DNA from 3 places in the Thalassolituus oleivorans MIL-1 genome. Region 3 is predicted to be linked to each of the others. Evidence: predicted binding sites of a transcription regulator. Region 3 holds the regulator's gene; each other region holds the start of a gene.

Region 1 (11,024 bases), 640 kb from region 3:
TAATATAAGCCAACATGTTAGTGCCCTCCTACATTGCTAGAAGAAGCGTCATCTGCAATACGGTGCTGCTGGCGACGTCGGTAGGCAATCCAGCCAGGAAAGGCAAAAATCGCTATTAGTAAAGCAACCAGCCATAGTGGCGCCAGTATCGGCTGATTCCATTCGTGCTGTTTTTCTCCACGAAGCTGCGGATCAATTTTCAAATACTTCAAAATAGACTTACTAATACCGTGAGGCTTACTGTTGCTCACCCATTGATTATTTAATACATATGAATGCGGATGCCATGCCGAAGCCCATGGAACATCGTGCTGCATAATACGGATCATGCGACGAATAATTTCCATACGCTCTGGCGAGTCTTCCATTAATTTCATTTTTTCAAACAGGCGATTGTATTCCGGGTTATCGTAGTTCGTTGAGTTCACACCCGAGCCTCCAGAAACCACTTGACCGTTAGCGCCGTACAGCAGGAATAAAAAGTTTTCGGCATCAGGGTAATCGGCCATCCAACCCCACTGAAACATCTGCGCATTGCCTGTTTGCATTTTTTCTTTAAAACGATTGTAGTCGGTGCCACGTATATTGAGTTGCACGCCGATTTTCTTAAACTGTTTTACCATCCAGTTTTGCATAGCACTTCCGCCAGAACCTCCGGTGGTATCTAAGTTTAAAACTAAAGGTTCGCCCGTTGTGGCGGAGCGTCCACCAGGGTAACCAGCTTCAGCTAATAAGCGTTTTGCTTCGTCTATTGATTTACGCTCGGCACTGCCATCGACCCAATCGTAAACATACGGGTTAATACCTTCTTCACCGGTTTGGTAACCAAAAATCCCCGGTGGAATTGGGCTCATGGCGTCTTCACCGCGACCATTCATAAAGATAGAAATCATTTCTTTCTGGTCGTATGCAATCGCAATAGCCTGACGTAACTTACGTGCTTTTTCGCGCTGCTGGGCATCGCCTACGTTACCAACAATAGGGTCCAGCATGTTGAAGGCGAAATAATAGGTGCCCGGAACAACCTCTAAATCTAAGGTCACACCACGCTCTTTCATATCATCGCTTAAACTAATACCTTGGCTGCCCACGCTAATTGCTTGGTCGAAGCTATCGCTAGCAATACCAGAACGGTCGTAATAGCCCTGCAAAAATTTGGTCCATAACGGAATGGCTTCTTTTTCTAGGCGGTATACGGCTTTATCTACAAACGGCAGTTTTGCACCGGCATCAGTTAATAGACCGGCGGCTTCGTCACTCGGCTCACCTTCCGCGGGATAGCGATCATCACGGTAGTTTGGATTGCGCTCTAAAATGATCACTTCGTTAGGATCATTGCGAGTCATCATGAATGGCCCAGTACCTACCGGATACCAGTTCAAAACAATATTGCGATCGGCTAAACCCGGCTGATGATAAAAACGATCAACCTCACGTGCCATAGGCGCAAAGAAATGAAACGCTAACCAATATTTAAACTGAGGATATTTACCATTTAAGCGCACGCGATAGTGGTAATCGTCGATCACTTCAACACCACTCATCGTCAGAGTATCTAAATCAAGCCAGTCATTGGGTTGTGTTAATGATTTTCTTGCTTCGGTGACTGCATCGCTAAATTCTGTCATCCCTACGATGTATTCGCTTAATAGACCACGAACTGGCGACAGCAATGTCGGATCGGCAAGACGCTTAATTTGATACACATAATCTGCGGCAACTAATTCGCGGCTGCCCTGTTCGGTAAAATCGTCAAAATGCTGATACGCCGCACTGGCTTCTGGAGACGCAAATAAGTAACTCGGTTCACCTGCGCTATTCAAAGCAAATGCCGGATGCGGCTGATATTGAATGCCGGGCTTTAATTCGAATAAGTATTCGCTGTAGGCCACATTTTCCGCGTCTGCACTCACTTGATTACCATCGGCATCAAGATAGCTAATATCCGGCATATGTGTAAGGGTATTAGGTTCTAGCTCGTAGGGGCGCTTTAAATAGTGGTACTGCAGAGGTGCATCGTAAATTTGGTCGATAAATCGGCCTTCGTCGGCACTGTACGAGCGAGCTGGATCGAGGTGTTTAGGACGTTCAGAAAAGCTGGAGTAAATGATGTTTTTGCCAAACTCATCGGCTAAATGGGGGTTATTCCAAGTTTCCTCGCTGCAACCCGCTAGCAATCCACTGCTCAATAACACAGTGATTGCCACACCGCATCCCGCTACTCCTCGACCACGAGGCCTAAACAACCGGCTAAGCGGTACTAAACAAAACGCTGAAATCATTTTTTGCTCTTAATACCAGTTCAAATGGCTGGCTTATGGTTATTATTCCCCGCCATCGCAACAACACTAAATGGCTTGTAACAGGTTAACGTTAGAGTGTGCCAAGATTTTTAGGCTTAGCAAGCCCTTGATGGCCATATACTCAGAAGCCACCAGCACCTCGACAAACGACAATAACAAATTCCGAACTTGCTACGCATCAATATCATCGGCTTACGAACCACATAAAATCCCAAGAGTGCATCACCAAGAGAATCTTATGACTACGCCAACTGAACTCGCCACAACGATTGCTGATGCGCCCTACGCTTGTGACAGTGAGGCGCTCATCGAACTGCTTGCTAGCACTAAGGTTGGATTAAGCAAAACCGAAGCCGCAGCACGGCTGGCACAATTCGGCCCCAACACCCTCCCCACGGCTAAGCCCGTACCCGCTTGGCGACGACTGCTAAAACAAACACAAAACATGATGATCTATGTGCTCGCTGGCAGCATGCTTATCAGCCTTGGGTTGCAGCATTTTATTGATGCCGGGGTGATCTTCGCAGTTATTGTTACCAATACCTTGGTAGGTTTCTTTCAAGAAGGCAAAGCCGAAAATGCCTTACGCGCCATTATGTCGATGACAAAAACTCAATGTTTAGTCATGCGCGACGGCGAACTACTCAGCCTCAATGGCGCACAACTTGTCCCCGGCGATGTTGTAATGCTTCAGGCGGGAGATAAGGTCCCTGCAGATTTGCGTATTATCAAAAGCAAAGACCTGTACTGTGATGAATCCTCCTTAACGGGGGAATCACTACCCGGCGCAAAATCAGTGGTCGCGGTTGCGGCAGATACGCCGCTCGCTGAGCGTTCATGTATGGCCTACATGGGTACGCTCGTAAGCCGTGGTAGCGCCCACGGTTTAGTATGTTTAACCGGAGCAAAAACAGAAATCGGTAAAGTCAGCACTATGGTCGACAAGATCACCACTGAACCGACGTTACTGCAAAATCAGATCGAGCAATTTGCCAAGCGCCTGACCATTGTCATTATCATTGCCGCGGTCATCACCATAGCGATTGGCATGGGTCTTTATCAGTACGATATTGGCACTATGTTTCAAGCGGCGATTGCCATTGCAGTAGCGGCAATTCCAGAAGGTCTTCCTGCCGTCGTTACCATTGTATTAGCCGTAGGCGTGCAACGCATGGCCAGCAAGAATGCCCTGATGCGACGCTTGCCATCGGTTGAGGTACTGGGTTCTGTTGATATTATTTGCACCGATAAAACAGGAACACTCACCGCAAACGCCATGACGGCTCGACGCATCGTCAGCGCGCACCATAACTTTCATATTCATGGTGAAGGTTACGATCCCGAGGGCGAAATTCACAGCAACGATACCGATACATCGGCGCAACATGGTGCGTTTTTGAATCAAGCCGCCATCGTTGCCTTACTGTGTAACGACTCCAGCATTCAACCGCCTAATCTCGATAACACAGATTGGAGTGTTAGTGGCGATCCAACGGAAGCAGCCTTGTTAGTCTTCGCGTTGAAACATGATTTAGTCAAAGAGCAGATCCAACGCGAATGGCCACGAGTCGATGAAATCCCGTTCTCCAGCGATGCACGCTACATGGCTACCCTGCACCACAATCACGATGGTCAGCGTCTTATTGCTGTTAAAGGTGCCCCAGATCGAATAATCGAGTTTTGTGATCAACAGTTTGGTCCTCAAGGTTCAGAGCCACTGGATAGCGAATATTGGCAAGCCCAAATGGACGACTTGGCATCACAAGGCATGCGCGTTTTGGCGTTGGCCTACCGTGACGACATTGATAGCCAGAGTTTAAATCATCAGCACGTTGAACAGCATTTAACCCTACTGGCCCTGATCGGGCTGAATGATCCGCCACGGGCAGGAGTAAGCGAGAGCATTCAGCAATGTTATAGCGCCGGCATTCAGATAAAAATGATAACGGGAGACAACCCGATCACAGCCCTCGCCATCGCTAAAGAGCTAGGCATGAATGCCGATGAGGTAATGACAGGAGCCGAGCTGGATCAACAATCCCCCGAGCAACTGGCCGACAGTGCCGAACGCTGCCACGTATTTGCCCGCACCAGCCCTGCCAATAAGCTCCAGCTAGTAAATGCCTTACGTGCTCGCAACCACACCGTTGCCATGACCGGCGACGGCGTCAACGATGCCCCCGCACTACGCCAAGCCGACATTGGTGTTGCCATGGGCAAAAAAGGCACGGATGCGGCACGCGATGCTGCCGATTTTGTCCTGACTGACGACAACTTCTCGACCATTACCCATGCCGTTGCCGAAGGCCGCAGTGTTTACGACAACATAGTCAAAGCCATCATATTTATTTTGCCCACCAGCTTAGCCGAATCCTTGGTTATTCTAGCGGCGATATTATTAGGGCAATTACTGCCCATCACCCCAGCGCAAGTGATTTGGGTAAACACCATTACCGCCATTACACTGGCACTCACATTAGCGTTTGAGCGCGCCGAAAACGACATCATGCTGCGGCCGCCGAGAAGCAGCCAGCAACCACTCATTACATTAGCCTTGCTTTGGCGCACCGCCTTTGTTGGTGTAGGTGCTGCGGCCATTATTTTTGCGTTGTTCCGTTATTATTTAGCCCAAGGGGCAAGCGTCGAAATGGCACGCACCGTCGCGGTAAACGCCTTGGTAATGATCGAAGCGTTATATTTACTCAACTGCCGATTTTTACGCCGAAGTATTTTCTCGCTGTCGTTATTCAAAGGCGCAATGCCCAGCCTGTTGGGCATTTTAGCGGTTGCCATATTGCAACTCGGTTTTAGCTACTGGTCGGTTTCACAATCCATATTTGATCTTGCCGATTTAGCGCTGCACGACTGGCTGATTATTACCTTAGCCGCTAGCCCTTTAATTTTGTTGGTTGAGCTAGAGAAAGTGGTACTGCAGCACTGGTATTCGGCGTCGCCATCACCCCAGTAAAACTAAGGCGATACCTCGATTTCATCGGGATATCGGCTATTGCGGTACGTTTTGACGTAACAGTTACTATGCTTATTCTAATTCGTGCTTAGAAACTCCAAAAACCGTGTTGTACGACATAAAGAAGTTTTGGGATAATGCGCGCCCAAATTCAATCTGGCGGGTTTGCCGTTGCAGACCAGCCTCCGGAGCCACTGATGACCGACTACCTGCTCATTCTGGTAAGTACCATCCTGGTAAACAACTTTGTACTGGTTCAGTTCTTAGGCTTGTGCCCTTTTATGGGGGTGTCGAACAAGCTAGAAACCGCCATTGGTATGGGTGCAGCAACGACCTTCGTACTCACGCTGGCATCGGTGTGTAGCTACTTGGTTTACACCTACCTATTACTACCGTTTGACCTCGCCTATTTAAAAACCATCAGCTTCATCATGGTGATTGCAGTGGTCGTAGGTTTCACTGAATTAGCCATTCGCAAAACCAGTCCTTTGCTCTATCGCGTACTGGGTATTTTCTTACCATTGATCACCACTAACTGTGCAGTTTTGGGTGTTGCCCTATTAAACATCAAACGCGACAACACCTTTGTTGAATCCATTCTGTACGGTTTTGGTGCTGCGGTTGGCTTCTCACTCGTTATGGTCTTGTTCGCTGCACTACGCGAGCGTCTTTCTGTGGCCGATGTACCAACGCCATTTAAAGGCAACGCGATTGCGATGGTCACAGCAGGATTAATGTCGTTGGCCTTTATGGGCTTCACCGGCTTAGTGAGCATTTAAGGGGGTATGTAAGCATTATTATGAGTACGACCTTAACCACAATCTTGATCGCTGTTGGCATGCTCGCTGTATTGGCCACCATTTTTGGTGCTGTACTGGGCTTTGCGGCGGTGCGCTTTAAAGTTGAAGGCAACCCTATTGTTGATCAGATCAACGGTCTGCTACCGCAAACGCAATGTGGCCAGTGCAGCTATCCCGGTTGCAAACCTTACGCAGAAGCCATTGTTGGCGGCGAAAAAATCAATAAATGCCCACCCGGTGGCGAAAGCACCATTCAAGCCTTAGCCGATCTTCTTGGTGTTGATCCAGAGCCACTTGACGCTGAACACGGTGCTGAAAAAGCGGTGCCGACTGTGGCCTACATCCGTGAAGACGAATGCATCGGCTGTACTAAATGTATTCAGGCTTGCCCTGTCGATGCCATTTTAGGCGCCGCCAAACAGATGCATACCGTGATTATTGACGAGTGCACTGGCTGCGATCTTTGTGTTGAACCCTGCCCAGTAGACTGTATTGATATGGTGCCTGTCAGCGTCGATAAATCCAGCTGGTATTGGCAAGCGCCCACCTCAGGCGTTGAGTTGATCGCCACCGACCGCCGTAAACTCGCTGTTGGAGAGCACGCATGACCCACCAGATTCGTATTTTTGATTTCGACGGTGGCATTCATCCAGCCGAGAACAAAGCGCAATCCACCCAGCGCCCTATTCGCTTGGCTCCCATTCCAAACGAATTGGTATTACCACTACATCAACATATTGGTGCAGCCGCTAAACCCATCGTTGCTGTGGGCGAAAAAGTATTAAAAGGCCAACTAATCGCCGAAGCGGCAGGTTTTGTAAGCGTACCGCTGCACGCACCAACTTCCGGCGAAGTTATTGCCATTGAGCCACGTTTAGTACCCCATGCATCAGGACTAAGCGAAGACTGTATTGTTATTCGCCCTGATGGTGCTGATCGCTGGATTGAACGCCAGGGATTACTTGAGCAACTGGGCGTCGACGACGTTACCGACATTCCGGCCGCACAACTGGTAAACCACATCCGTGATTGTGGAATTGCAGGTATGGGCGGCGCAGGCTTCCCTACGGCAGTGAAACTGAATATTGGCCAACGCAACATCGGCACTCTTATTCTCAACGGTGCCGAGTGCGAACCTTATATCACCGCGGATGACATGCTGATGCGCGAACGCGCTCATGAAGTCGTACGCGGCGCGCAAATTTTGCTGCACATATTAAATGCCAGCCAATGTTTGATTGGTGTAGAAGATAACAAACCCAACGCCATTGCCGCGCTGAATGCCGCCTTAGTGGATTTACACGAAGAACATCATATTGATGTCGTAGTGATTCCAACTAAGTATCCAAGCGGTGGCGAAAAGCAGTTAATCCAAATTTTAACGGGTGAAGAAGTCCCTGCGGGAGGCATCCCTGCCGACCTTGGCATCGTTTGCCAAAACGTCGGCACCGCTAGCGCCATTGCTCGCGCAGTGGATCATGGCGAACCCCTCATTAGCCGTATCGCCACCGTTACCGGCGATGCCGTTCATTCCGCTGGTAACTGGGAAGTATTAATTGGTACACCGGTTGGCGAATTACTTGAGCTTGCCGACTATACGGTACAAAAACGCGAACGCGTGATCATGGGTGGACCAATGATGGGCTTTGCTTTGCCTTCATTAGATATTCCAGTAGTGAAAACCACCAACTGCCTGCTCGCCCCAACCGAAAAAGAACTGCCCACTAACAAAGCATCCATGGCCTGTATTCGCTGCGGTATGTGTGCAGATGCATGCCCTGCCGACCTGTTACCACAACAGTTGTACTGGTTTAGTAAGGCTGAAGAATTCAACAAGGCTGAGCAACACAACTTGTTCGACTGTATCGAATGCGGCGCGTGCTCCTATGTTTGCCCAAGTGAAATTCCGCTGGTGCAATACTATCGCTACGCCAAAGGCGCCGTGCGTGAAGAACGTGCAGCCCAAGCAAAAGCCGATCAAGCGCGTGAGCGCTTTGAACATCGCTTAGCTCGCCAAGAGCGCGAACAAGCAGAGAAAGAAGCCAAGCGTAAAGCACGGGCCGAAAAAGCCGCACAAGCACAAAGTGCCAAAGCCGATGCACCAGCCGTTACTGACGGTGTAGTTCCTGCTCCGAGTGCTGATTTAGAAAAGCTACAAAAGCAATTTGATGCAAGCCAAGCTGCCATTGCCAAAACCAAAGAAAAATTAGAAGCCGCGAAAAGCGATCCAGAGCAAGCCGATAAAGTGGCCTTGTTTGAAGCGGCCTTGCTTAAAACCCAAGACAAAATGAAAGACCTTGCTAAGCAATTGGCTGTCGCGAAAAAAGCAGCGAAAGCAGCCCCTGCCGCCGATAGCGATGCCGACAAGGGTGATCCGAATAGCCCTGAGCGTTTAAAGAAAAAATGGGATATGGCGCAAACCCGCTTAGATACCGCTGAAAAACGTTTAGCCGAAGCACGCGAACAAGGTGCTGATACAGTCGCCGCCTTGGAAACCGGTGTCGAAAAACAAAGAGCGCGCGTCGACGAAGCAAAAGCTGCCTACGAAGCCGCGTTAGCTGCTCCAGCAGCCAGCACTGAAAGCCAAGCGAAGACGGCAACGGCGGTAGATGCCGACGCCCTCGCGAAGAAAATTCTGGCCCAGACTGATCGCCTAGAGAAAGCCAAAGAACGTTTGGCGATGGCTCAGCAAGAAGGCCTAGACACCGTCGATGCATTAACAATGGCGGTTAATAAACAGCAAGACAAATTGACCCAGCTGCAACAGCAAGCTGAGTCTGCCTCGGAGAACCCATAACATGACGAGCACATCATGGCCTTGTTAACGCTGTCGTCCCCACATACCCACGGGCCAAATCGCACTGGGCGTTTAATGCTAACCGTTGCCCTTGCCACGCTGCCTGCACTCGCCGTAATGACGGTATTTTTTGGTTACGGCACACTGATCAACGTTGTTCTTGCTAGCCTTGTCGCTGTCGCCAGCGAAGCATTAATGCTGACCTTGCGTAAGCGTCCGGTGATGTTCTTTTTACGCGATAACACGGCGCTAGTAACGGGTGTACTGCTCGGTTTGGCCCTGCCACCATTTGCACCTTGGTGGATTACCGTATTAGCCACCGCCTTCTGCATCATCTTTGCTAAGCACTTATACGGCGGTATGGGGAACAATCCTTTCAATCCTGCCATGATCGGATATGCCTTAGTGCTCGTGTCATTTCCGGTGCAAATGACGACTAACTGGGCGCTGTCATTTCAAATGTCGGGGCACGATGTACTGCCATTTTTCGATACGTTAAAAACCATCTTTACTCACAGTGGTCTAGTCGATGGCTATAGTGGTGCCACCCCGTTAGACGATTACAAACACCTTATTAGTACCGAAACCGCCAATAGCTTACTGCAAAAAGCGACCTTTAATGGTTGGTTAAACGGTGGTTGGGAATGGGTAAACCTCGCCTTTATGGCCGGTGGTTTGTTCCTCATGTTTAAACGAATTATTACTTGGCACATCCCAGTATCACTATTGATCGCTCTCTCAACCTGCTCTCTCGTATTTGGTTGGGACGCGGACATGTACACACCGCTGTCGTTACATCTGCTTAGCGGTGCCACTATGCTCGGAGCCTTCTTCATTGCCACCGATCCAGTATCCGCATCAACGACACCGCGCGGAAAACTCATTTACGGCGCAGGCATTGGTATCTTGTTGTACGTGATCCGTACTTGGGGAGCATACCCAGATGCAGTGGCTTTTGCCGTATTGCTGATGAACTTCGCGGCGCCATTTATTGATGCATACACCCAGCCGCGAACCTACGGCCATAAAAAAGCCCGCCGCGGCTTAACGGCTAAGGACTAATTCGTATGAAAGAACTCTTCGCCTCAATTCGAAAAAATGCGATTGGCCTTGGGTTATTTGCCATCGTCACTGCGGGGGCCATCGCCGTAGCTCAAGTATTCACGGCAGATCGTATTGATCATAACCGCCGCGCAGCAGAAGCCCGTGCGCTAAACGATATCGTTGCGGTCGGTAGCTATGACAACGATTTACTTAACGATGTGATATCGGTCGACTCACGTTTTAATCAGCAACTGTTGGGCCCGCTGCCTGAAGATGCGCAAATTCATTTAGCGCGGCAGCAAGGTGAAGTGAAAACCGTTATTCTGCCAGTGATCGCGCCTGATGGTTATACCACCGAAATCGGTATTATCGTTGGTGTTAATCGCGACGGTACTATTGCTGGTGTACGTGTTGTTTCCCATCGCGAGACGCCCGGTTTAGGCGATAAAGTTGATATTCGTAAATCAAAATGGGTATTAGATTTCAATGGCAAATCACTGCTTAATCCTAAAGCAGATAGTTGGGCGGTGAAGAAAGATGGCGGTGAATTCGATCAATTTACTGGTGCCACTATTACCCCTCGTGCCGTTGTACGTGCCGTGAAGAAAGCATTGCTGTTTTTCAACATGCATAAAGAGCTGCTGTTAACCTCGCGCTTAGTAGAACCGACCAGCGCTGCTTCAACCTCCTTGAACAATAAAGAGAGAGATGCCAAATGAGCGAAAAATCGTTAAGCGATATTAGCCTCGACGGCCTATGGAACAACAACCCTGCTCTCGTTCAACTACTGGGTCTCTGCCCTTTGCTTGCGGTTACGGGCTCGGTGGTCAATGCGCTAGGGCTAGGCTTAGCCACTATGATGGTATTGGTAGGGTCAAACTTCTCTGTTTCGTTGATTCGTAATCACGTATCCGATGCTGTGCGTTTACCGGCATTCGTGATGATTATTGCGTCGTTCGTCACCGTTGCGGAATTGGTGATGCAAGCTTTCACCTACGAGCTGTATGAAGTACTGGGGATTTTTATTCCACTGATCGTTACTAACTGCGCCATCTTAGGACGAGCCGATGCCTTTGCCTGTAAAAACCCCATTTTACCCTCGGTCGTTGATG
Region 2 (11,024 bases), 890 kb from region 3:
AAAGTACCGCTGCTGTATGTCAATCAAGTAGGGGGACAGGATGAGCTCGTGTTTGATGGCAGTTCGTTCGCAATTTCTGCCGAGGCGCACTGTGTATTACAGATGCCATCTTGGCAATCGGCATTGGGTTACGTGCAACTTCAAGATCAACAATTAAGTGCTATTTCTGCTTCTCAGCTAGCACGTGAAGACGATCTGGCGAGCCTCTATCAAGCGTTAGTTTTGGGTGTTCGCGACTATGTGAATAAAAATCGTTTTCCGGGGGTTGTTCTCGGACTATCGGGTGGTATTGATTCCGCTTTAACTCTAGCTATTGCTGCAGATGCGCTCGGGCCTGAACGTGTCCGTGCGGTCATGATGCCGTTCACCTATACATCCGACATGAGTAAAAGCGACGCTAGCTTGCAGGCAGAAGCGATGGGAGTTCGTTATGAATCGATTTCCATCGAGCCTATGTATCGTGAATTTATGGCTGGACTGAGCGATAACTTTGCCGGATTAGCGGTGGATACCACGGAAGAAAATCTACAATCGCGCTGTCGCGGTGTATTGTTGATGGCACTGTCGAATAAGACCGGCTACATGGTGCTGACCACCGGTAATAAGAGTGAAATGGCCGTCGGCTACGCCACACTTTATGGCGACATGGCAGGTGGTTATGGGGCGTTGAAAGATGTTTATAAAACGAAAGTCTTCGCCCTTGCCGATTATCGCAATAGCATTTCCCCAATTATTCCCCAACGCGTGATTGATCGCCCACCATCGGCAGAATTAGCACCAGATCAAAAAGACGAAGACAGCCTACCGCCATATCCAGTGTTGGATTCAATACTTGAACGCTACATTGAGCATGATGATAGTGCCGATAGCATTATTGCGGCAGGGTATGAACGCGAAGATGTGATGCGTGTAATACGGCTGGTGGATGTCACTGAATACAAACGTCGCCAAGCACCAATTGGGGTGCGAGTGACACGCCGTGGATTTGGACGGGATCGTCGTTATCCGGTGACCAATGGCTGGAAGGCGGGCGTGTAGCAGTGTTTTTTAGCCGCTGACGCTGTTTTTGCGGCTAACGCCGCGGTTTTTTCTTTTCCCGGGGGCTTCCTCTAGCCCCCCTTTCTTGTGCTTTAAATCGGATGAATTTGGAGGTTTTGTAGGAGCGGATCTCATCCGCGAAAGCCTTCAACGTTAATTCAGCTTTTCAATTTGCACCGCTTTCGCGAAAAAGTTTCGCTCCTACGGAAATACATAGCTTTCATTTAAATTCGGTGTTGCGGATATCGTTAGCCGCCAAACCCCCCTTTAATCCAACAACCCAAACGTAATCACATTCAACAACGAGCGGCGATCAACCATAGCTAAGCCACTGCTTTTGAACTTGCCGTTTTTCAGTTGTGGATGGTCTGGATAATTCTGCTTTAACAACGCTAACGCTTGTTCTGATTCTGAGGTCATTTTCAGTTCGTCGTAGGCTTCAACCATAATGGCCAGTCCATCAGCTACGGCGGCTGTTCTTTGATGGTGTAGCAGAATATCTTCGCAGCGGTTGGCAGCGGCTAAAAAGGCATGACGTTTCATGTAGTAGCGCGCAACGCCCACTTCGTATGCGGCTAGTCGCTCACGAATAAACATCATACGTTTACGCGCATCGTCGACATAGCGGCTGTTGGGATAACGATCGAGCAGTTCGGCGAAGTGGTTGAAGGCATCTTCTAACGGTTGAGTATCGCGTTTTGGAAGGTCATCACTCAAATAGCGTTCTACAAAGGCAAAACCCATTTCATAGGTCGCTAAGCCACGCATGTAATAGGCGTAATCTACCTGGTCGTGCAGTGGATGCAGACGAATGAAGCGCTCGGAGGTCGCTAGTACTGAGTCTAGATCTGACATCTTATAGTTGATATAGATGAGCTCAAGTTGGGCTTGTTCGGCGTAGCGCCCGAACGGGTAGTGCGATTCTAATTTCTGCAAACGATCAGCCGCGACGACTAAACTGCCATCATCCAAAGCCTCGCGTGCTTGTTCATAATATTCGCGCTCAGTCAGTTCGCGGTCTTTATCTGGATTGGACGAGCAAGCAGACAGAAAAAGGGTAAAAATCACCAACAGCCAGCTGGACTTCATGGAGTGCGTTCCTAAATGTCGATATACTGTAACAAAGCGCCGTATTAGAACATACCTGAGCCGGTTCGCTCCATTAATTCGGGTCAGATCCTAGCAACAAGTTACGGATTTCCCCGTCAGGTATTAGAGAACCTATGTCCAATCAGATATCACAATCCGCAGAAGTTCCATACGAAGACGGAAATAAGCGTCTCGATCAGGTCGCTGCTAAGCTATTTCCTGATTACTCTCGTTCACGTTTGCAAGAGTGGATTAAGGGTGGTCAGCTTACCGTAGATGGCAACACTTGGCGTGGCCGCGACAAACTAACCGGTGGTGAAATGCTGGCGTTAGATGCCGAGTTAGAAGCTGAAGGTACTTGGCTGCCAGAAGAAATTGATTTGGATATTGTCTACGAAGATGACGATATTTTGGTGATCAATAAGCAAGCGGGGTTGGTTGTCCATCCTGCTGCTGGGAATTACCAAGGGACATTATTGAATGGCCTGTTATTCCATTGCCCTAATCTTATTCAAATTCCGCGCGCTGGCATTGTGCATCGCCTAGATAAAGACACGACCGGTTTGATGGTTGTGGCTAAAACCCTACAAGCACAGACCAGCTTAGTGGCACAGTTGCAAGATCGCAGTATGGGTCGTGAATATGAAGCCGTCGTGCAGGGCGTAATGACCGGAGGTGGTAAGGTTGATGAACCTATTGGTCGCCACGGCACACAGCGCACGCGCATGGCGGTTAATCCTATGGGTAAAGAAGCCGTCACTCATTATCGCGTGCTGCATAAATTCGCTACGCATACCTACATTCGCTGCAAGCTAGAGACGGGTCGTACCCACCAAATTCGCGTCCATCTATCTCATATTGGGTATCCACTGGTCGGTGATGCGGTATACGCAGCACGCCAGCGTTTAACTAAAGGTATTGGCCCAGTATTGCGCGATATGCTGCAAAATTTTGGACGCCAAGCTTTGCACGCGAAAAAGCTGACATTAATGCATCCTCGCACTCATGAAATTATGGAGTGGGAAGTTGAATTACCGGATGATTTTGTCCATTTGTTGAATACTTTGGCTGACGATAGCGAAGGTGACGACGAGTAATGGCTAGCACCGCGGGAATTATTACTCCTGAGTGGGAGCTTCCTGCGGGTGTGCAAGCTCGATTAACGACGCGTGCTGGAGGTATCTCGCAAGCGCCGTACGATGGTTTCAATCTGGCTACGCATGTAGGTGACAATAGAACCTCCGTCTTGGCTAATCGACGTTCCTTGCTTCGACAGCTAGTAGGTGTTCGCTCGGTGCAGTGGTTAACCCAAGTGCATAGCAATTGGGTTGTTCAAGCTTATGGTGGTGCTGTTGTGCCTGTTGCGGACGCATCATCTACTGAGCAATCTGGGTTGGCCTGTGCGGTACTAACCGCCGACTGTTTACCTGTGTTGTTTTGTCGTGATGATGGTCGCCAAGTGGCCGCCGCTCATGCGGGATGGCGCGGCTTGGCAGATGGTATTTTGTTACACACATTAAAGCAGTTTCCAGATCCCAAACGTGTATTGGTGTACCTAGCACCGTGTATTGGGCCAAGCGCATTTGAAGTGGGCCCCGAGGTAAAAGCCGCTTTTGGCTGGGCAAGTAGTGATTGCTTTATCGCCGGTGCTGGAGATCGTTGGTTGGGTAATCTGCAACGCTTAGCAGCAGAGCAATTGCTAGCCGCTGGCGTGCGCTCAATTTCAGCCAATACCGACTGCACAGTGATGAATTCAGAGCGCTATTTTTCTTATCGTCGTGATGGCGATAGTGGTCGTCAGGCCAGTCTTATCTGGATTGAATCTTAATAAAACAGAGTTTCTCTAATTTATTCACTTTTAAGCATGACAGGATAGTCCATCAGTCTGGACAATCCCTGCGGTAATGCTAGAATTAGCGCCGCTTTTGTCAGAGCTGCACGTGCCTCCACCCAGTGCCTTGCCCTCTGACAATTACAGCCTCTGGTGCGGCTATCCTCCGCCCAGTCCAGACTCGGCGTCCTCGACCAGGCAAAGAGATCTGATGATGAACTAAAAGTGATTCATCCAGCCTGAGATAGCCTACCTGTAAAGTGTTTATGGTGTCGGCTCGTATCGCACACAATAGTTATTAAGCTCAATTAGAGCATGTCTAAGAGGATAGTACGGTGGAATTACTTTCCGGCGGAGAAATGTTGGTTCGTGCACTGCACGAAGCAGGCGTTGAATATATTTATGGTTATCCGGGCGGCTCTTTGCTGCACGTATACGATGCCGTCTACAAACAAAGTGCCGTGAAACACGTATTGGTTCGTCATGAGCAGGCAGCTGCCCATATGGCCGACGGTTATGCGCGCGCGACCGGTAAGCCCGGCGTGGTTATGGTGACTTCTGGTCCAGGTGCGACCAATACCATTACGGGTATTGCTACAGCGTTCACTGACTCCATTCCTATGGTCGTCATTGCTGGACAGGTAATGAGCCATTTGGTGGGCGACGATGCTTTCCAAGAAACCGACATGCTAGGTGTGTCACGTCCGATCGTGAAACACAGCTTCAGTGTTCGTCGTCCGGAAGACATCCCAGAGCTTGTTGCTAAGGCATTTTACATTGCCAGCACAGGTCGTCCGGGTCCGGTTGTGATCGATATCCCGAAAGATATGACCATGCCGAACGAGCGTTATGAATACTCGTATCCGAAGAAAATTAAGCTGCGTTCATACACGCCGCCGCAACGTGGTCACTCAGGACAGATCAAAAAAGCTGTTGAGCTGCTGTTAAAGGCTAAGCGTCCGGTAATTTATGCGGGTGGTGGTGTCATCATCGATGGCAGTTCTGACAAGTTACGTGCTTTGGTTGATCGTTTAGATTTTCCTTGTACCAATACCTTGATGGGGCTTGGTGCTTATCCTGGTACTGGCGCACGTTTTCTGGGCATGCTGGGTATGCACGGCACCTATGAAGCGAACACGGCAATGCACAACGCTGACGTAATTTTAGCGGTTGGCGCACGTTTTGATGATCGCGTCACCAATGCGACGTCTAAGTTTTGCCCAGACGCTAAGATCATTCACATTGATATTGATCCATCGTCTATTTCCAAAACCATTATTGCTGATGTGCCAATCGTTGGCCCAGTAGGTAACGTATTGGATGAAATGATGGCACTGCTCGACGAAGCCAACGAAGTACCAGATGCCGATGCGATTGCTTCTTGGTGGAAGCAGATCAACGAATGGCGCGAGCGTCATGCGGGTCGTTACGATAAGAACGAATCGCAGTTGATGAAGCCACAAGAAGTGATTGAAGCGATTTGGGCTAAGACCAACGGCGATGCGTATATCACTTCTGATGTCGGTCAGCACCAGATGTTTGCTGCGCAGTACTACAAGTTCGATAAACCTAATCGTTGGATCAACTCTGGCGGTTTAGGCACCATGGGCTTTGGTTTCCCTGCGGCTATGGGCATTAAGATGAACTTCCCAGACGACATGGTGGTATGTGTTACGGGTGAAGGTTCTATCCAGATGAACATCCAGGAACTATCGACCTGCTTGCAGTACGGTATTCCGGTGAAAATCTTGTGTCTGAACAACGGCTCATTGGGCATGGTTCGCCAGTGGCAAGACATGAACTATGAAGGCCGTCACTCTCACTCATACATGGAGTCATTACCTGACTTCGTTAAGCTAGTAGAAGCGTACGGACACGTTGGTATTAAGGTTGAAGGTCGCGATGAGTTACCACAAGCCTTGGAAGATACCTTTGGCAAGTACAATGACCGTCTGGTCTTCCTCGACGTTGCAGTTGACCCAGAGGAACATGTTTATCCAATGCAAGTACCACTCGGTACGATGCGCGATATGTGGCTGAGCAAGACGGAGCGTACCTGATCATGAGACACATTATTTCTATCCTGTTAGAAAACGAACCGGGTGCACTGTCTCGTGTTGTTGGCTTGTTCGCGCAGCGCGGCTACAACATCGAAACCTTAACGGTTGCCCCAACTGAAGACGAGACACTGTCGCGTCTGACCATGACGACCCATGGCGATGAGCGCAAAATTGAACAGATCACTAAGCATCTGAACAAGCTGATCGAAGTGGTTAAGCTGGTCGACCTATCAGAAGGTGCTCATATCGAGCGCGAACTGATGTTGATTAAAGTGAAAGCGGTTGGTGCTCAGCGTGCGGAAATTAAACGCACAGCCGACATCTTCCGTGGTCAGATTGTGGATGTAACCGCTAGCGTTTACACCATTCAGTTGACTGGCACGAGTGACAAGCTAGAAGGCTTTATCGAAGCCATCGGCCCTGGTTGTGTATTGGAAACGGTACGTACCGGCGTGTCGGGGATTTCTCGCGGCGAGAAAATCCTGAGCTTGTAATAAACTTTGCTTGTTTGAAAAGACCCGTTTAGGTTTGGCCTAAACGGGTCTTTTTGTTTAGGGTTTTCGGTTTTTGTAGCTGCTGGCGCCGCGGGTTTTCTTTTCCCAGGGGCACGAGACGATATGCTTTAAATCGGATGGATTCGAAGGATGTTGTAGGAGGGAGTCAACGAACGTTTTTTGTTCGTACTCCCGATTGTGGCTTTGCATCGTAATTCGGCACTGCTCGCTGACGCTCCCTGAGTACCTCCTACAGAAAGACCTGCCTTTCGTTTTAATGCAGCGTTGCAAAAAGAACCCGCGGCGTCAGCCGCATAAACCATCAAACCCGATATGTACTCTTGGTCATCACCTTCGCCATACCCGCCATCAAAAACTTAACCGGCGCAGGAAACTTATAGCCCCCAGCGTTGATTGCGGTAGTGGCATGACGCGCTTCGTCTTCCAGCATTTGCAGTAGTACGGCTTTACTTTTTTCGTCTTGAATCGGCAATTCTGTCATGTGATGGGTCAGGTGCTTGCAGACTTGTTCTTCGGTCGCGGCGACAAACCCAAGGCTGACTTTATCGCTAACTTTACCTGCCAGTGCGCCAATGCCAAATGAAAGCCCATAGAAGAGCGGGTTCAAACGGCTGGTGTGGCTGCCTAAATCGTGGATGCGTTGCTCGCACCAAACAAGATGATCGACCTCTTCACGAGCGGCTTCTTCCATCGCGTCGCGCACTTGCGGCAACTTGGCTGTCAGTGCTTGGCCTTGATATAAAGCTTGGGCGCAGACTTCACCGGTATGATTGATACGCATAAGGCCCGCAGCGTGTTGGCGTTCGCTGTCACTCAGTTCGGCCGCTCCGCGTTGACTAGCGGGCGTTGAGCGCTCTGCCGTAGCGGCGCCCGGAACTAAGGTGCGTAATGCCTGATCCGCATTGGTGATGAGTTTATCAAACAGCGAGTAGTGTCGTGGATGTGCAGCCATAAATCCTCCGAAGTTTGAGCCATTTTACGTGATTTACAGCGCAAACGCATGATACAAATCAGGGCATAATAGAAAGCTAATCGAAAGTGCGCCTTGAGAGCATATGAGAGATAAGGAAATTAAATGCAGGATTTACACGATCTAAAGCTGATTCTAGAACGCAAAGAGCCGCTTGTAGTGATCGAAACGTATGAAGAATCGCGTGCCTTAGAACTACTAACACGTCTTGCAATTGAGCGTGGCGATGCGTTGCAGCAATGGACAGTGAGCGATGGCTTACGGCGCTTGGGCTTTGGCGAAGATGTTGCTGTGACCGAGACCGAATCGCCGGATAAAGCGCTGCGCGCGGTCAAGTTACGCGAAGAGAGCGGTTTGTTTGTATTCTGCGATTTGCACCCGTTTTTAGATCAAGCTTTGATTGTGCGTTTAATTAAAGACATCGTCTTTCAGCATGAAGGCTTTGGTAAGACTATTGTGTTGCTGAGTCATCAGGTTGCTTTGCCTGAAGATCTGCAGCGTTATGCGGTGCGTTTTCGTTTAACCTTGCCTGGTGAGGAACAGTTGTTATCACTGGTGCGGGAAGAAGCGCGTCATTTCTCCCGCACAACAGGGCAGAAGGTAAAAACCGACAATACGACGTTGCAACAAATCGTACGTAATTTGCGCGGCGTTACCTATGCAGATGCGCGCCGTTTGATTCGTGGTGCGATTGTTGATGATGGTGCTATCACTCAAGATGATTTGGGGCCCGTAACTAAGGCCAAAATGGCACTGTTAGATCGTGATGGGGCTATTCACTTCGAATATGACACCGCACGGTTCGTGGATGTCGCTGGCCTTGATGTGATGAAGCAGTGGTTAGATAAACGTCGTGATGCTTTTTTCGGCGATGATCCCAGAATGCGTCCGCGCGGTGTTATGTTATTTGGCGTACAAGGTAGTGGTAAAAGTTTGGCCGCTAAAGCGGTTGCCGGTTCATGGGGCGTCCCGCTGTTGCGCTTGGATATGGGGAATATGTACAACAAGTACATTGGCGAAACCGAACGCAATTTGCGCGAGGCGTTGGAGATGGCCGAAACCATGTCGCCGTGCGTGGTGTGGATGGACGAGATCGAAAAAGGCTTGGGTCAGGATGGTAGCGACTCAGGAGTCAGTCAGCGCTTACTGGGCACGTTATTAACTTGGTTGGCTGAGCATAAATCCTCTGTTTTCACCGTAATGACTGCGAACAACATTCATGCTTTACCACCTGAGTTGGTGCGTAAAGGTCGTTTGGATGAGCTATTTTTTGTTGATTTGCCGCGCGTTGATGTGCGTGAAGCCATCATACGTTTGCACTTAGCCAAGCGTCAGATTGCGGATGACACCATTGATGTCGCAGCGGTTGCAACGGCTAGTGATGGCTTTAGTGGCGCAGAACTGGAGCAGGTGATTGTATCAGCGTGTCACCGTCGCGGACGTTCAATGCAGGCTGCTGAAACGCGCTTAGTAACGACAGACGATCTGATTGATGAAGTCCAAAGAACTTGCCCGCTCTCGGTTACTATGGCTGAGGCAGTTCAAGATCTTCGTGACTGGGCTGTGGGCCGAGCTGTTTTAGCTGACTCGGCACATTAAACTAAGACGTAGCGCGTGTGTCGGTTGATTGGCCGCTTACGTTTCTCCGACTCTTAATTTCGAGCAGAGCGTTGCGCAGTCGATCTCCACTGGCCGGTTTGGCAACCAGATGACGAATCCCTACGGCGAGGGCGTCGGCGCGCACACTACTAATGCTTAATCCTGTTAGCATTAGGCTGGCCGGTTTGACTGTAATGTCTTTATCGGCATTCATGCGCTCAGCCAATTGCAAACCATTCATGATCGGCATGTCGTGATCAATAATGATGAAATCAAACGGTTGGCCAAGGTTGCATTGGTTGCGCATCATGGCGAGGGCTTCTTTACCACTGTAGGTACTACTTGCTTTCATGCCCCAGCGCTTTACTTGCTTTTCGATCACGTTACGCAATGAAGCAACATCATCAACAATCAAAATCCGCATACCGATCAAACTATCGTCGAGTATGTCGCGATGGCTATCAACTTCGGCTTCAACCGGCATTGGTAAATACAATGTTAGAGAAGCCCCTTGGCTTGTCATGCTTTCAACTTCTAAAGACGCATGCATGCGCTGTAATAACTGGCGCATGACCAGTAAATTCCAATGCTTAGTATTGCCTGGTTCAACCTGAGGATGATGATACTGCAGCAAACGGAACAGCATCTTTAGCTCATCCTGTTTCACGATATTGCCGCTTAGTTGCAATTGCAGACGCACCCCTTGAGATTGTGCGCTATCGAAGTAAGACGCATGCAGTGTGAGCTCACCGTAGTCGGTATAGGCCAAGGTGCGAGCGATTAAGTTGTGCAGCAGCGTTTGCAAGCGATTGCGGTCGCCGACTAAGCGGGCGGGTAAATCATCAGCAATATCGACCACTAACTCGACCTGCTTACGAATGGCCTCTTGTTGAAAATGTGCCATGGTCTGACTGAGCATACTGCTAATCGTAAATGGACGACGTTCAAGCTCGAGCTGGCCTTGCTGAATACGAGCAAGATCGGAAATTTCGTTAGCGACAAAGAGCAAATCACGCCCGGCCAGCCCAATGGTGTCGATGTAATCGCGTTGGTTTGCGCTTAAGGCGGTATCGGTTAATAACTCATTCATACCGATAACGCCGTTAATCGGTGTACGTAGCTCGTGGCTGATTTGTGACAATAAGCCTGACGACAGGGTAAGGTCTGAAGTTTGACGGGAAATACTAGGGGCCGCTTTGCCGGATAGTTGCATACAGGCCATTACCAAGCTGGATATCACTGCCATCGGTAACACAATAACCGACCACGTATGGATAAAATCTAGCGCAAGTACGTTCATACTGGTCAGTACGGATAGCACAATCCCGACAGTAACGAAGGCACAACCGAACAAGAGCAAATGTTGAGCTTTCTTTTGTTCGCTGCGAGCAAATATTAATAAAAACAGCATGAATATTTCGTTAACGGCGATGCCTAAACTAATCGACACTTCGTTTAGCGCACTAGAAAGCCAAAATTCACCGCTGCCAATAACGACTTGCAGAGCAATAAAAGCCCACAGAGTCAGTTGTACCCAACGCTGACGCCAGCCAAGAAAAAGAACGACTAACGTGTGTGCAATGGCAGAGAAGTTGATCGAAAGTGATTCTAAACAGCCGTCGAGTTCATTTGTTAAGGCAAAGCCAGAATGGAGTAGCCCCATCCAAGATGGAATAAAAATACTTATAACGGCGCAGTAAGCTGCGGCAGCTAATGCCAACGGAATGCGGTAGCGGCGATAACAAACCAAGAAGTAAATAAAGGCCGCAAAGGTAATACCAATGCTAACGCCGACGATGAATTGTTGATGCTGTTCATTGATGACGAAGCGATCAACACTCTTTAAATGTAATTCCGTATTAAGCAGTGCATCAGTGTGAACTCGAATTAGATAGCTCTGCGTTGTTTGTGCATTAATGCGT
Region 3 (11,024 bases):
GAGAACATCAAGCAAACCATTATGTACGGTCGCCAGGGTGCAATGCCAGCTTGGGGCCCTGTATTGGGTGATGAAGGCGTTGCTGAAATGGCTCAGTATGTTCGTAGCTTGTCTGGTTTAGAACACAGCACAGAAGCTGCTGAAAAAGCCGCTCCTAAGTACCAGCAACTATGCATGGCTTGTCACGGCGCAGACGGAAAAGGCAACCAGTTGGTTGGTGCTCCGAACCTAACCGATGACGTATGGCTGTACGGCGGCGCAACAAAGCAAATCGAATTTACTTTGAAGCACGGTCGTAACGGTAAAATGCCTGCACAATCTGAAATCTTAGGTGAAGATAAAGTGCATGTATTATCAGCTTACATCTATTCTTTATCACAGAAGTAAGTTGAACCAGTGGGGTAGTCGCTACCCCACGCCCTGCCGAAGTTAGAAATTGAGCTACGGCAACAAAATATGAAAAAAGCGGCCGAGTGCCGCTTTTTTCGTTAAAGAAGCCTAGTAAAAACTATATGATTACAGCGTTATATAGAGGGTGTTAGATAATTGTTCATCCCCCTATTTTGCTCGACTCTTCTTTTAGTTTTACTAACGAGGGTGATTTACCGTTATGAGTCAAATTCCGGTCAAAAATGTCACACCAGAGCCTGAACTCCAAAGTATGTACAAAAAGCGCGAAAAAATTTACGTGCGCGCTATATCTGGAGTTTTCCAAAAAATTCGTAGTTGGTCGTTATGGGCTTTAATGCTCGGCTATTTTGGTACGGCTTGGCTTAACTGGGGCGACCGACAGGCAATTTTATTTGATCTGCCTGAACGCAAATTTCATATTTTAGGCATGACCTTTTGGCCGCAAGATTTTGTATTGCTGTCTTCTATTTTAATCATTTGTGCCTTTGGTTTATTCACTATTACTAACCTAGCTGGCCGAATTTGGTGTGGTTATACCTGCCCACAATCCGCTTGGTCGTTTATTTTCATGTGGATTGAAGAGCGTGTTGAAGGTACACGCAATGCACGTATAAAGCTCGATAAAGAACCGATGAGCGCGACTAAATTCCGCAAAAAAGCCATTAAACATATTGGTTGGATTGTGGTTGCCGTTTGGACCGGCGTCACCTTTGTTGGTTATTTCACCCCAATTCGCGAATTAGTCCCAGATTTCTTTACGCTCAATATTAATGGTTGGGCGCTGTTTTGGATTTTATTTTTTGGTGTTGCAACATACATCAATGCCGGTTGGATGCGTGAGCAAGTCTGTATTTACATGTGCCCTTACGCTCGTTTTCAGTCGGTGATGTACGATAACGATACCTTAGCGGTCTCTTACGACTACAATCGCGGCGAACCACGCGGCAAGCGCAGTAAAAAAGTAGAAAACCAAGAAGAACAAGCCAAACTTGGCGACTGTGTCGATTGCTCTTTGTGTGTACAGGTATGCCCTGTCGGTATCGATATTCGTGATGGTTTGCAATATCAATGTATCGGCTGTGCACTGTGCATTGACGCCTGTGATTCCATTATGGAAAAACTCGATAAACCTAAAGGGTTAATTCGCTACACCACTGAGAATAATTTAGAGGGTAAGAAAACGCATATTATGCGCCCTCGCCTCTTTGGCTATGCAGCGGTCCTGCTAACTATGATGGGTGCTTTAACCTACACCATTGCTACACGTACACCATTCCAGTTAGATATTGAGCGCGACCGTGGCCAGCTATATCAGTTAACGGCAAACGATACTGTACGAAATAGTTACACACTTAAAATGATCAACATGTCGCAAGAGCCGCACATCTACGTGCTTAAAATGGAAGGCCTTGAGCACTATAAAATGGATGGCCTCACGGAGTACACATTGCGTGTAAACGAACTCAAAGAGGTTATTGTCGATTTGGAAATCGATCCAGAAAAAGCCAAACTTCCAAGCAGTAAGACGGATATTGAATTCGTTGTGTACGATAAAGATACCGGGGAAGAAATCGCGCGTGAGGAAAGTCGCTTTATAGCTCCACGCGGTTGATTAAACTTGACAGTTCGATACTGGAGAACCGGCGCTCAAGTGGTTACACTTGAGCGCTTTTTGCTATCCAGCGATTTCCATTGCTAGATACAAAGTACGCATTCTCAAAGTATTGCAAACGTCGATAGATGCCTATTCACGAAAAGAGAAGTTAATGAATACTGAAAAGCAAGAACACCGCCCGTGGCACAAAGAACCTATGATGCTGTTAGTAATAGGCTTACCTTTGATCTCTGTTTGCTGGGGAATGGTGATGCTTTATTTGGCAGTTAACACCAAAGATTCATTAGTAAACGACACCTACTACAAGGATGGCGTGAACTACACCGAAGATCTTAAACACGATGAATACGCACAACGCCTACAAATCGCTGCAGACATTGTTTTTATCGGCGATGAAATACACATAAATTTGCGCGGTTATCTCGATGAGCAACCAAATACCCTGCAATTACAATTGATTCATCCTACTCTGCAAGACCTCGATGAAACCGTCTTAATGCAACGCTTAGACGATGGCAGCTATGTAGGTATCAACGATTTAGAATTGCCGCAAAAGCGTCACGTATGGTTGTTGAGTGGCGAGCAAAAATGGCGCATTCGCGAGACAGAAATAATTGAAGAAAATAAGGCTTTCACCCTCGGCAAACAATGAGTTCTTTAGCTGCTGCTAGCCAATTGTCCGGAGCTTGTTTCCATTGTGGTGAGCCTACCAAAGGCAACCATCAATGGACGGCCATCATTGATGGTGTTGAGCAACCTATGTGCTGCCCTGGTTGTAAAGCGGTGGCAGAAACTATCGTTGCTTCAGGGCTGAAAGATTACTACCGCCATCGCACCGAATTACCTGATCTTTCTCCTGCAGAAGATGACGTCAGCGAACTTACTGTCCGCGAAACTTTGCAATTGTATGATAGTGAAGCGTTACAGCGTCGCTTCGTCGCACACAGTAAAGACTACGCTGAAGCAACACTCATTATTGATGGCATAAGTTGTGCTGCATGCTCTTGGCTGATCGAACATCGTATTAGCCAGTTGAACGGTGTGCTAACAGCCACACTGAATTTATCCAATCATCGTTTGGTCGTGCGCTGGCAAGATACGGACATCCAGTTATCGCAAATCATTGAAGCGATTTATCGGCTTGGTTATAAAGCTTCGCCGTTTTCCGCAACAGAGCAAGAAACAACTCAAGCTAGAGAAGGGAAACAAGCGATTCGTCGTTTGGCGGTTGCCGGTATTGGTACTATGCAAGTGATGATGATGTCTGTACCACTCTATGTCGGTATGGCAACGCAATACGAAATATTCATGCGCTTCGCCGCTATGATTATGACTTTACCTGTGGTGCTGTTTTCTGCTAGACCATTTTTTGATGCTGCAATTCGTAGCCTTCGTTCTGGTCATCTGACGATGGACGTTCCTGTATCATTGGCTATTGTTTTAGCGTTTTGCGCCAGTGTCTGGAGCACATTTAATCAAGGAATCGAAGTCTATTTTGATTCCGTTTGTATGTTCACATTTTTCTTATTGCTGGGACGTTTTCTAGAAATGCGTGCCCGTCATCGTATGGGTAAAGCAGGCAACAACTTAATGACCTTGCTGCCGAATGTGGCACTGCGACTGGATTCAGTTAGTGATAAAAATGAGCAAGTAATTGCCACCGAAGATATTCGCATTGGCGATATTTTACTGCTTAAACCGGGTCATCCAATTCCTGCCGACGGCATCGTTATCGAGGGACAAAGCAGCGTCGATGAAGCTGCATTAACAGGGGAATATTTACCCATAGCGAAAGCACCCGGAGCCAAACTGATCGGCGGAACTATCAATATAGAAAGCCCCTTGTTGATGCAGGTAAGCGCGACAGGTGCTGAAGCTCAGCTCTCCACCATCATGCGTTTAATGGATAGAGCACAGCAAGAAAAGCCGCAAATCGCCTTACTCGCCGACCGTATCGCTAGCCGCTTTGTCGCCGCCGTTTTATTGATATCCGGATCTGTCTTTGGCTATTGGTGGCTAATGGGCAACGAGCATGCATTTTTTATCGCGCTCTCAGTGCTGGTCGTCACTTGTCCTTGTGCACTGTCACTAGCCACACCTACTGCCCTTACCGCAGCAACGACGGCGCTGCGCGAACAGGGTATTTTGATCAGTAAGGGGCATGTACTTGAAGCACTAACCACCATTCAGCGGGTTGTATTCGATAAAACCGGCACGTTAACTCAAGGCCGATTAACGCTAGAGCGAGTAGAAATCCTGACAGCCTTACCGACCGACGAAGCAATAGCCTTAGTAGCATCCCTTGAACAACATGCTACGCACCCGATTGCTCGTGCTTTCACCAGTATTGTCCCCGAGTTAAATATTCAAGCGAGTGATGTACTTCATCACCCAAGCCAAGGCGTTAGTGGCCAAATTAATGGTCAAACGCTACGATTTGGACGGGCTGATTTCGCTTGGCCAAATGGCATTGAGCATCCACATAGCGACACCGGACAATGGCTTTTACTGGCAGATGAACAGCAACCGTTAGCTTGGTTTTTATTGAACGATTCAGTACGTCGCAGTGCCGAACCCGTCATTAAGGCACTTAAAGATCGCGGTATTCAGGTATCGCTACTAACCGGCGACCCAAGCCCTGCTGCTCTAACCATTGCCGCAAGCCTTGGTATCGACGATGTACGCTCTGGGGTTAGTCCCGCAGAGAAGTTAAAAACGGTCAGACATTGGCAGCAACAAGGTGAACGCGTCATGATGGTTGGAGATGGCATCAATGATGTCCCTGTTCTTGCCGGTGCTGATGTATCGTTGGCGGTCAATGAAGCATCCGACCTCGCCAAAACCAATGCCGATATGTTACTCACCAACGGTCGACTCGAAGCGCTTATTTCATCACTTGATGTTGCTCGGCGTACGCGCCATATTATTCGTCAAAACATTGGCTGGGCATTACTGTACAATCTGATTGCATTGCCGTTGGCCGCTGCTGGATTAATTCCACCTTGGGCCGCTGCCATTGGTATGTCGTTTAGCTCACTCTTGGTTGTATTTAACGCCCTGCGTTTAATTCGCAATCGCCCACTATCCCTTAACGAGGCTTGATCGTGGATATTATTTACGTCTTGGTTCCCCTTTCTATTGCCTTAATCGGTATTGCTGTATTCGTATTTTTTTGGGCGGTAAAAGGCGGGCAATTCGATGATCTAGAGTCGCCAGCACACAAGATTCTATTTGATGATGACGAGCACTTAATTCAGCGCAAAGATAAGCAAGATGATTCTAACGCTGACTCTAATGAAGACCCTGATAAGCAATGACAGAACCGCTGTCATTTATTACTGCAATCCTACTGGGATTATTTGGCGCCAGTCATTGCCTTGTCATGTGCGGGGGTATTGCCGCCGCTGCCGGAAATACGGATCGCGAGCATAGAATCCGCGCTGCTATTTTGTTCAATGCAGGGCGCATTACCAGTTATACCTTAGCAGGGGCTCTCGTCGGTGCACTCGGGTTGTGGCTGCAATCGCAACATCAATGGTTAATGCTCGGTCTGCGGACGATTGCAGGTGCAATGTTAATTTTAATGGGATTGTATGTTGCTAAGTGGGCATCTTGGCTGACCCAAGTAGAGCGCTTAGGGCAAGGCCTTTGGGGTCTTATTCGTCCACTTGCGCAGAAGCAGCTAGGACGCCCAACCATGCGCAGCCAGTTATTACTCGGCGCGTTATGGGGATGGTTACCTTGCGGACTCATTTACAGCACTCTGAGCTGGGTTGCTGCCAATGGACAACCTCTCGATGGAGCTCTGGCTATGTTTGCTTTTGGGCTAGGCACATTACCGGCTATATTTTCAGCAAGTCTTGCTGCGGCAACACTGATGCAAATGCTTAATCGTGCTATCGTACGGAAAATCTCGGGCGCACTACTGATGCTCTACGGGCTATGGACCTTAGTATCAGTTTGGCTCCCTATTGCGAATAGTTAGTATAAATCACAAGTAATATCGGCGATATTCGCTCCAGTGCAAATTGATTAACGGGAATTCGATCATGAAGACGCCATCAACCTCTCCTACTTCCAGCACACCATTACGTGGTACTCAACCACATTGCCAAACGTGTTCTCTTAATGCTCTGTGCTTGCCGCTATCGCTTAAAGATACGGATATGGAACGTCTGGACGATATTATTCGTCGTGGTCGCCCGATTCAAAAAGGCCAATTATTATTCCAGCAAGGCGAAACCTTCCAATCGGTATTTGCTGTTCGTACAGGTGCCCTAAAAACCTACACACTGGCGAGTAACGGCGAAGAGCAAATTACTGGCTTTCATCTTGCCAGCGAACTGATTGGACTTTCAGGTTATGAGGCTGACTGCTATCCGTTGACGGCAAAAGCATTAGAAACCACGACGGTTTGTGAAATTCCTTTACCGCAGCTTGATACATTGGCTGATGAACTACCCGACTTACGTAAACAGTTGATGCGCACCATGGGTACTGAAATTCGCCACGATCAAAATATGATGCTGTTATTGAGTAAGAAAAACGCCGAAGAACGCGTTGCTTCTTTCTTACTCGATATTTCACAACGTTATCAGCGCCGTGGCTTTTCCGCTTCCCATTTCCGTTTGCCGATGTCTCGCGTTGATATCAGTAACTACTTAGGCTTAGCCGTAGAAACGATTAGTCGCGTATTTACTCGCTTCCAAAATAACGAACTGATCGAAACCCAAGGCAAAGAAATTATATTGCGCGACATGGATGCGCTTTACGAAATGGCGGGGCTAGTATCATCGACGCATTGTGAGAAGCACGACGAGTAACAAAAAGCCGGTTTTTTAACCGGCTTTTTGTTATCGCACGCTCATCCATTCGTCATGTTCAAGCGTAACTAACCCGTTAGCAATTGCCGAATACGGCAACTGTAGCGTATGGCAGGATCAAAAATGCCTCCCGTTCAGAAGTAGGCATGAGCTTTGCGTTATCTTTGCTAAGAATGTGAGTTTAATCGCAAATATGTCCAAAAAATGACGTTATTCGCACAAGGCAAAGCAGATTAATTGAATTTGTCCTACATACTGTATAAACAGCACCACACGTTTAACGGTGCGTACTTAGGAGCCCCCTAATGGGAATAGCTGCAGAAGACTTTAAACGCTGTATTATTCAGCCAACATTACAACGTTTAGGCGTTCAAAGTGCTGGTGCGGAGGCGTTATTACTTGCCACAGCCGCCGTTGAATCTGAACTCGGCTCCTTTTTAAAAGCCGAGGGGCAGCGTACCTCTGGGGTCTACCAGATGCATGGTTTAACTCATCGCCATATTTGGGATGACTACCTAGGACATCAGCCTGAGCTAGCGAGTAAAGTGCGTGGCCTAGCCAGTCAGCATGATTTTCTTACTCATCCACATGCCGAACTCACCACTAATCTAAGTTACGCTACTGCCATTGCACTTTTAGCGTATCTACGTCACCCCGAATTTGTACTTCCAGATAATCCGACGCCTGAATTGCTTGCGGAGCTATGGAAGCAATACTATCACCCCCGCGACGATCTGAGCATCGCCGATTTTATAGCAAGGTACAAAGAGCTAATTCGCCCGATGAAAGTGGCTGCCGCTTAATCTTGTCTGTGCAGCCGTCTAGCCAGTAACAACTGTGCTTAAGCTGTCTTCTAGCCTGCTTAGGGTTCCTCTCATGCCGTCATTTTGATATAAAGCGCACGCCAATCAGTGGGGTGAGCCAATGATCGAATCCGTCGATGACCGCAAAGAAAAACTAGAATTCAACAAACTTCAAAAGCGCTTACGTCGTAATGTCGGCAAAGCGATTGAAGACTATTGCATGATCGAAGAAGGTGATCGTGTGATGGTTTGTCTGTCTGGAGGCAAAGATTCGTACACTATGCTCGATATTTTGATGGGTCTGCAAAAAAGCGCACCTGTTAATTTTGAGCTCATAGCGGTCAACATGGATCAAAAGCAACCTGGCTTCCCTGAGCATGTATTGCCCGAATACCTAAGCCAAATTGGGGTACCCTTCCATATCGTGGAAAAAGATACCTACAGTGTGGTGAAAGAAATCATTCCAGAAGGTAAAACTACCTGTAGCCTATGTTCTCGCCTGCGCCGTGGCACCTTGTACGGCTTTGCAGAGTCAATCGGTGCCAACAAAATCGCTCTTGGTCATCATCGAGACGACATCATCGAAACGTTATTCTTAAACATGTTTCACGGCGGCAAACTTAAGTCGATGCCACCTAAGCTACTTAGCGATGATAAGAAGCATGTATTGATCCGTCCTCTGGCGTATTGCAAAGAGACAGACATCGAAGCCTATTCTAATGCGAAAGAGTTTCCGATTATTCCATGCAACTTATGTGGTTCTCAGGAAAACTTGCAGCGTCAAAACATCAAGATGATGCTACAACAGTGGGAGCGTGAACAGCCGGGGCGTAGCGAGAATATCTTCTCGGCAATTTGCAATATTGCTCCCTCTCAGTTAGGTGACCGCCAATTATGGGACTTCAACAACCTACAAGACCAACAAGATAAAGGGCATTTATTTACCCGTTTGGATGTCGTACAGATCGACTAAACGGCAATACTAGGAATCAAAGTATCGCAAAAGGCTGAGGGGGTTCTCGGCCTTTTTACATTCCGCCGTTTAACATATGCGTCGCATGAAATTCGTATTCGCCTGGACCTTTGAGTATCCAATCAAATTTATAGCGCTGCTCTGTCATCATATCTTCGCCCATCGCCGTTAAGTAACAAGCATAGTCTGACAATTCTGGTTCTGGCATTTTCACTCGTACTTGGTACGTAGTATCAAGTTCAGTAACCGCAATCGTTGATATCGCTTGCGTCGGAGCGCCAGCGATACCTTTGCGGATCCACTGCAAAATAATTCCATGGCGGCCGTCGTGCTCACTTCGAATCAATCGGATATACCCCTCGCCAGCATTAGAACGCCAAGGGCAAACACGCTGAACCTGATCGACCCAAACAGGCATGACGTAGGATTCTGTAATATCGGTTGGTGCCATAACCTCAGCAATTTTTGCGTCTTGAACATCTGCATCTGCACCATGTAGCAAAGCTGGCGCAAGGCTTATACTGGCAGCCAATATTACTTGCTTGGTTAGATCCAATAATTGTAGGGTCATTAGTACATCCTCCTCTATGCAGACTAGCAGAGTCCTTTTCGCTTTGCCGTGCATGCTAATACTCAACAATATCAGGACGGCTATTTAACCCAAGCTGGTTGACCGGCAGCACTTGGCCCTGTGTCCCAATCAGGGCGTTGATAGGTAACACTGACCACGTCATAACTAACCTTACCTTTAGGCAATGTAACCACCACTTCATCGTCGAGTGACTTACCCATTAAGCCGCGTGCTAACGGTGCATCGATACTGATATACCCACGCGGCAAATCGATTTCGTCGGCACCCACTATACGATAACGGTATAACTCACCATTCAAATCTTCTAGCTCGATCCACGCACCAAAAAACACCTTACTTGTATCGGCAGGTATACGATCGACTACAGTGACATGTTCAATACGCTTTAATAAAAACCGAACGCGGCTATCAATTTGACGTAAACGGCGTTTGCCATAAATATATTCAGCATTTTCAGATCGATCACCCAATTTTGCCGCATCTGATACCTCTTGCGTCACTTTTGGACGTTCTTTGCGCCATAGAAAATCGTATTCGTCGCGTAGCGCCTGTTCTCCTTCAGGGGTTATTAAGTCGCTACGATTAGGTAATGTTTTTTCACTATCGCTCATGATCTTCCTAGTTTTATCTATTTTTATTCGGCGCCATACCGCATTGTCATGGTTCCGCAATGTTTGCGTGTCAGCGTCATTGCGGCGATTGGCTATTCTCAATATTTTGGTGAATCACTCTACATGATGAAGCGCAGTGTTAATCTGGTTTTCGGTATCTTACTTGTTATCGCTGGTTTAATTGTTATGCCCATGCCTGTTCCTCTAGGGCTAATCATGATCATACTCGGCTTGTCATTGATGGTGAGCGCTTGGCCGGCCCTGCAACGCAAGCTTAAAGCACTGCGCAGCCGCTTTCGTAAAATTTCAGATAAATTATCACGTATTCGCCATAGACTGCCGGGTTTCGCTCGCCGCTTGCTCGATGACACTGAGCCTGATTAGTCCCTGAACACAACCGACCTGCCCTCTGTGCTAAGCTTAGCGCCATGACTAGCCTTATATCGGCCTCAGGCCCTCTTCTTAACTTGTCGCCTACTGAGGCGCTGGATAGCGAGCCTATGCTCGACTTGCTGGCGTGCTGTTTGGCCGATGGTTCCTCTTACAGCGAATATGACATCATCCGCTGGCTGCAGCAGCCCGAGCAGAGCGTTTTCCGCAAGGATGCGATGAGCGATAACCTAACACTCTTCCAAACGCATTTTATGCTGATGCATTGGCTTTATCAGTTGCGTGAACGCTTGATAAACGCGAAAGCAGGTATACTCAACATCAGTGCATTGAACATAGTATTAGAACCTTGGCCGCAGGCAGACAACGCCGAAAAAAGATCAGGTGAGCCAACTGCGAACACTCCTCTAACGAGCGCAGATCCATTAGCGGCTTACTATCTAGATATCAATAATCTCAGTACTGATCGCCAAGGCGTCGAAAACTTACTATCCAGCTTTTGGTTGCTCATGCTTGAACCCGGTCATCGTGATCAAGATTTAGCCCTGTTGGAACTATCTGAGCCCGTGAGTAACCAAGAAATACGTTTACAATACCGCCGCCTAGCCATGCAACATCATCCGGATCGCGGTGGTGATGATGCTAGCTTCCGCGAAATTACTGCCGCCTATCAGCGGTTAAAACTGCAATTTTAAGGTCTAGAATGATGAAATATCTATTGACCTCTCTATGGACTTTGGTTTTTACCATTACGCTATTGGGATTTTCCGTCGGCACACAAGCTGACCTCGTTGTTTTACAGTATC

The links. Region 3 encodes FNR, which switches genes on or off when oxygen is low (the NO sensors DNR and NnrR bind a similar motif). Its sites were predicted from a motif close to TTGATNTANATCAA; they were not measured.
Region 1: the regulator FNR is predicted to act here: its motif matches at 2,472-2,485, upstream of TOL_RS06770 (cation-translocating P-type ATPase).
Region 2: the regulator FNR is predicted to act here: its motif matches at 7,534-7,547, upstream of coq7 (2-polyprenyl-3-methyl-6-methoxy-1,4-benzoquinone monooxygenase).

The regions. Positions count from the first base shown of each region.
Region 1 covers NC_020888.1:1,487,346-1,498,369, reverse strand. Annotated here, with positions in the region: gene TOL_RS06780 (ABC transporter permease) at 1-16, opposite strand, end outside; gene TOL_RS06775 (ABC transporter substrate-binding protein) at 18-2,207, opposite strand; gene TOL_RS06770 (cation-translocating P-type ATPase) at 2,542-5,271, shown strand; gene rsxA (electron transport complex subunit RsxA) at 5,469-6,050, shown strand; gene rsxB (electron transport complex subunit RsxB) at 6,071-6,679, shown strand; gene rsxC (electron transport complex subunit RsxC) at 6,676-8,868, shown strand; gene rsxD (electron transport complex subunit RsxD) at 8,884-9,930, shown strand; gene rsxG (electron transport complex subunit RsxG) at 9,936-10,631, shown strand; gene TOL_RS06740 (electron transport complex subunit E) at 10,628-11,024, shown strand, end outside.
Region 2 covers NC_020888.1:3,015,738-3,026,761, reverse strand. Annotated here, with positions in the region: gene TOL_RS13815 (NAD+ synthase) at 1-1,038, shown strand, start outside; gene TOL_RS13810 (outer membrane protein assembly factor BamD) at 1,306-2,127, opposite strand; gene rluD (23S rRNA pseudouridine(1911/1915/1917) synthase RluD) at 2,262-3,224, shown strand; gene pgeF (peptidoglycan editing factor PgeF) at 3,224-3,955, shown strand; gene TOL_RS13795 (acetolactate synthase 3 large subunit) at 4,294-6,018, shown strand; gene ilvN (acetolactate synthase small subunit) at 6,021-6,512, shown strand; gene coq7 (2-polyprenyl-3-methyl-6-methoxy-1,4-benzoquinone monooxygenase) at 6,835-7,485, opposite strand; gene TOL_RS13780 (AAA family ATPase) at 7,609-9,102, shown strand; gene TOL_RS13775 (7TM-DISM domain-containing protein) at 9,104-11,024, opposite strand, start outside.
Region 3 covers NC_020888.1:2,125,314-2,136,337, forward strand. Annotated here, with positions in the region: gene ccoP (cytochrome-c oxidase, cbb3-type subunit III) at 1-387, shown strand, start outside; gene ccoG (cytochrome c oxidase accessory protein CcoG) at 611-2,023, shown strand; gene TOL_RS09655 (FixH family protein) at 2,178-2,678, shown strand; gene TOL_RS09660 (heavy metal translocating P-type ATPase) at 2,675-5,128, shown strand; gene ccoS (cbb3-type cytochrome oxidase assembly protein CcoS) at 5,131-5,343, shown strand; gene TOL_RS09670 (sulfite exporter TauE/SafE family protein) at 5,340-6,011, shown strand; gene fnr (fumarate/nitrate reduction transcriptional regulator Fnr) at 6,076-6,849, shown strand; gene TOL_RS09680 (hypothetical protein) at 7,155-7,652, shown strand; gene ttcA (tRNA 2-thiocytidine(32) synthetase TtcA) at 7,774-8,625, shown strand; gene TOL_RS09690 (hypothetical protein) at 8,681-9,196, opposite strand; gene greB (transcription elongation factor GreB) at 9,277-9,828, opposite strand; gene TOL_RS09700 (PGPGW domain-containing protein) at 9,877-10,212, shown strand; gene TOL_RS09705 (DNA-J related domain-containing protein) at 10,257-10,913, shown strand; gene TOL_RS09710 (polysaccharide deacetylase family protein) at 10,922-11,024, shown strand, end outside.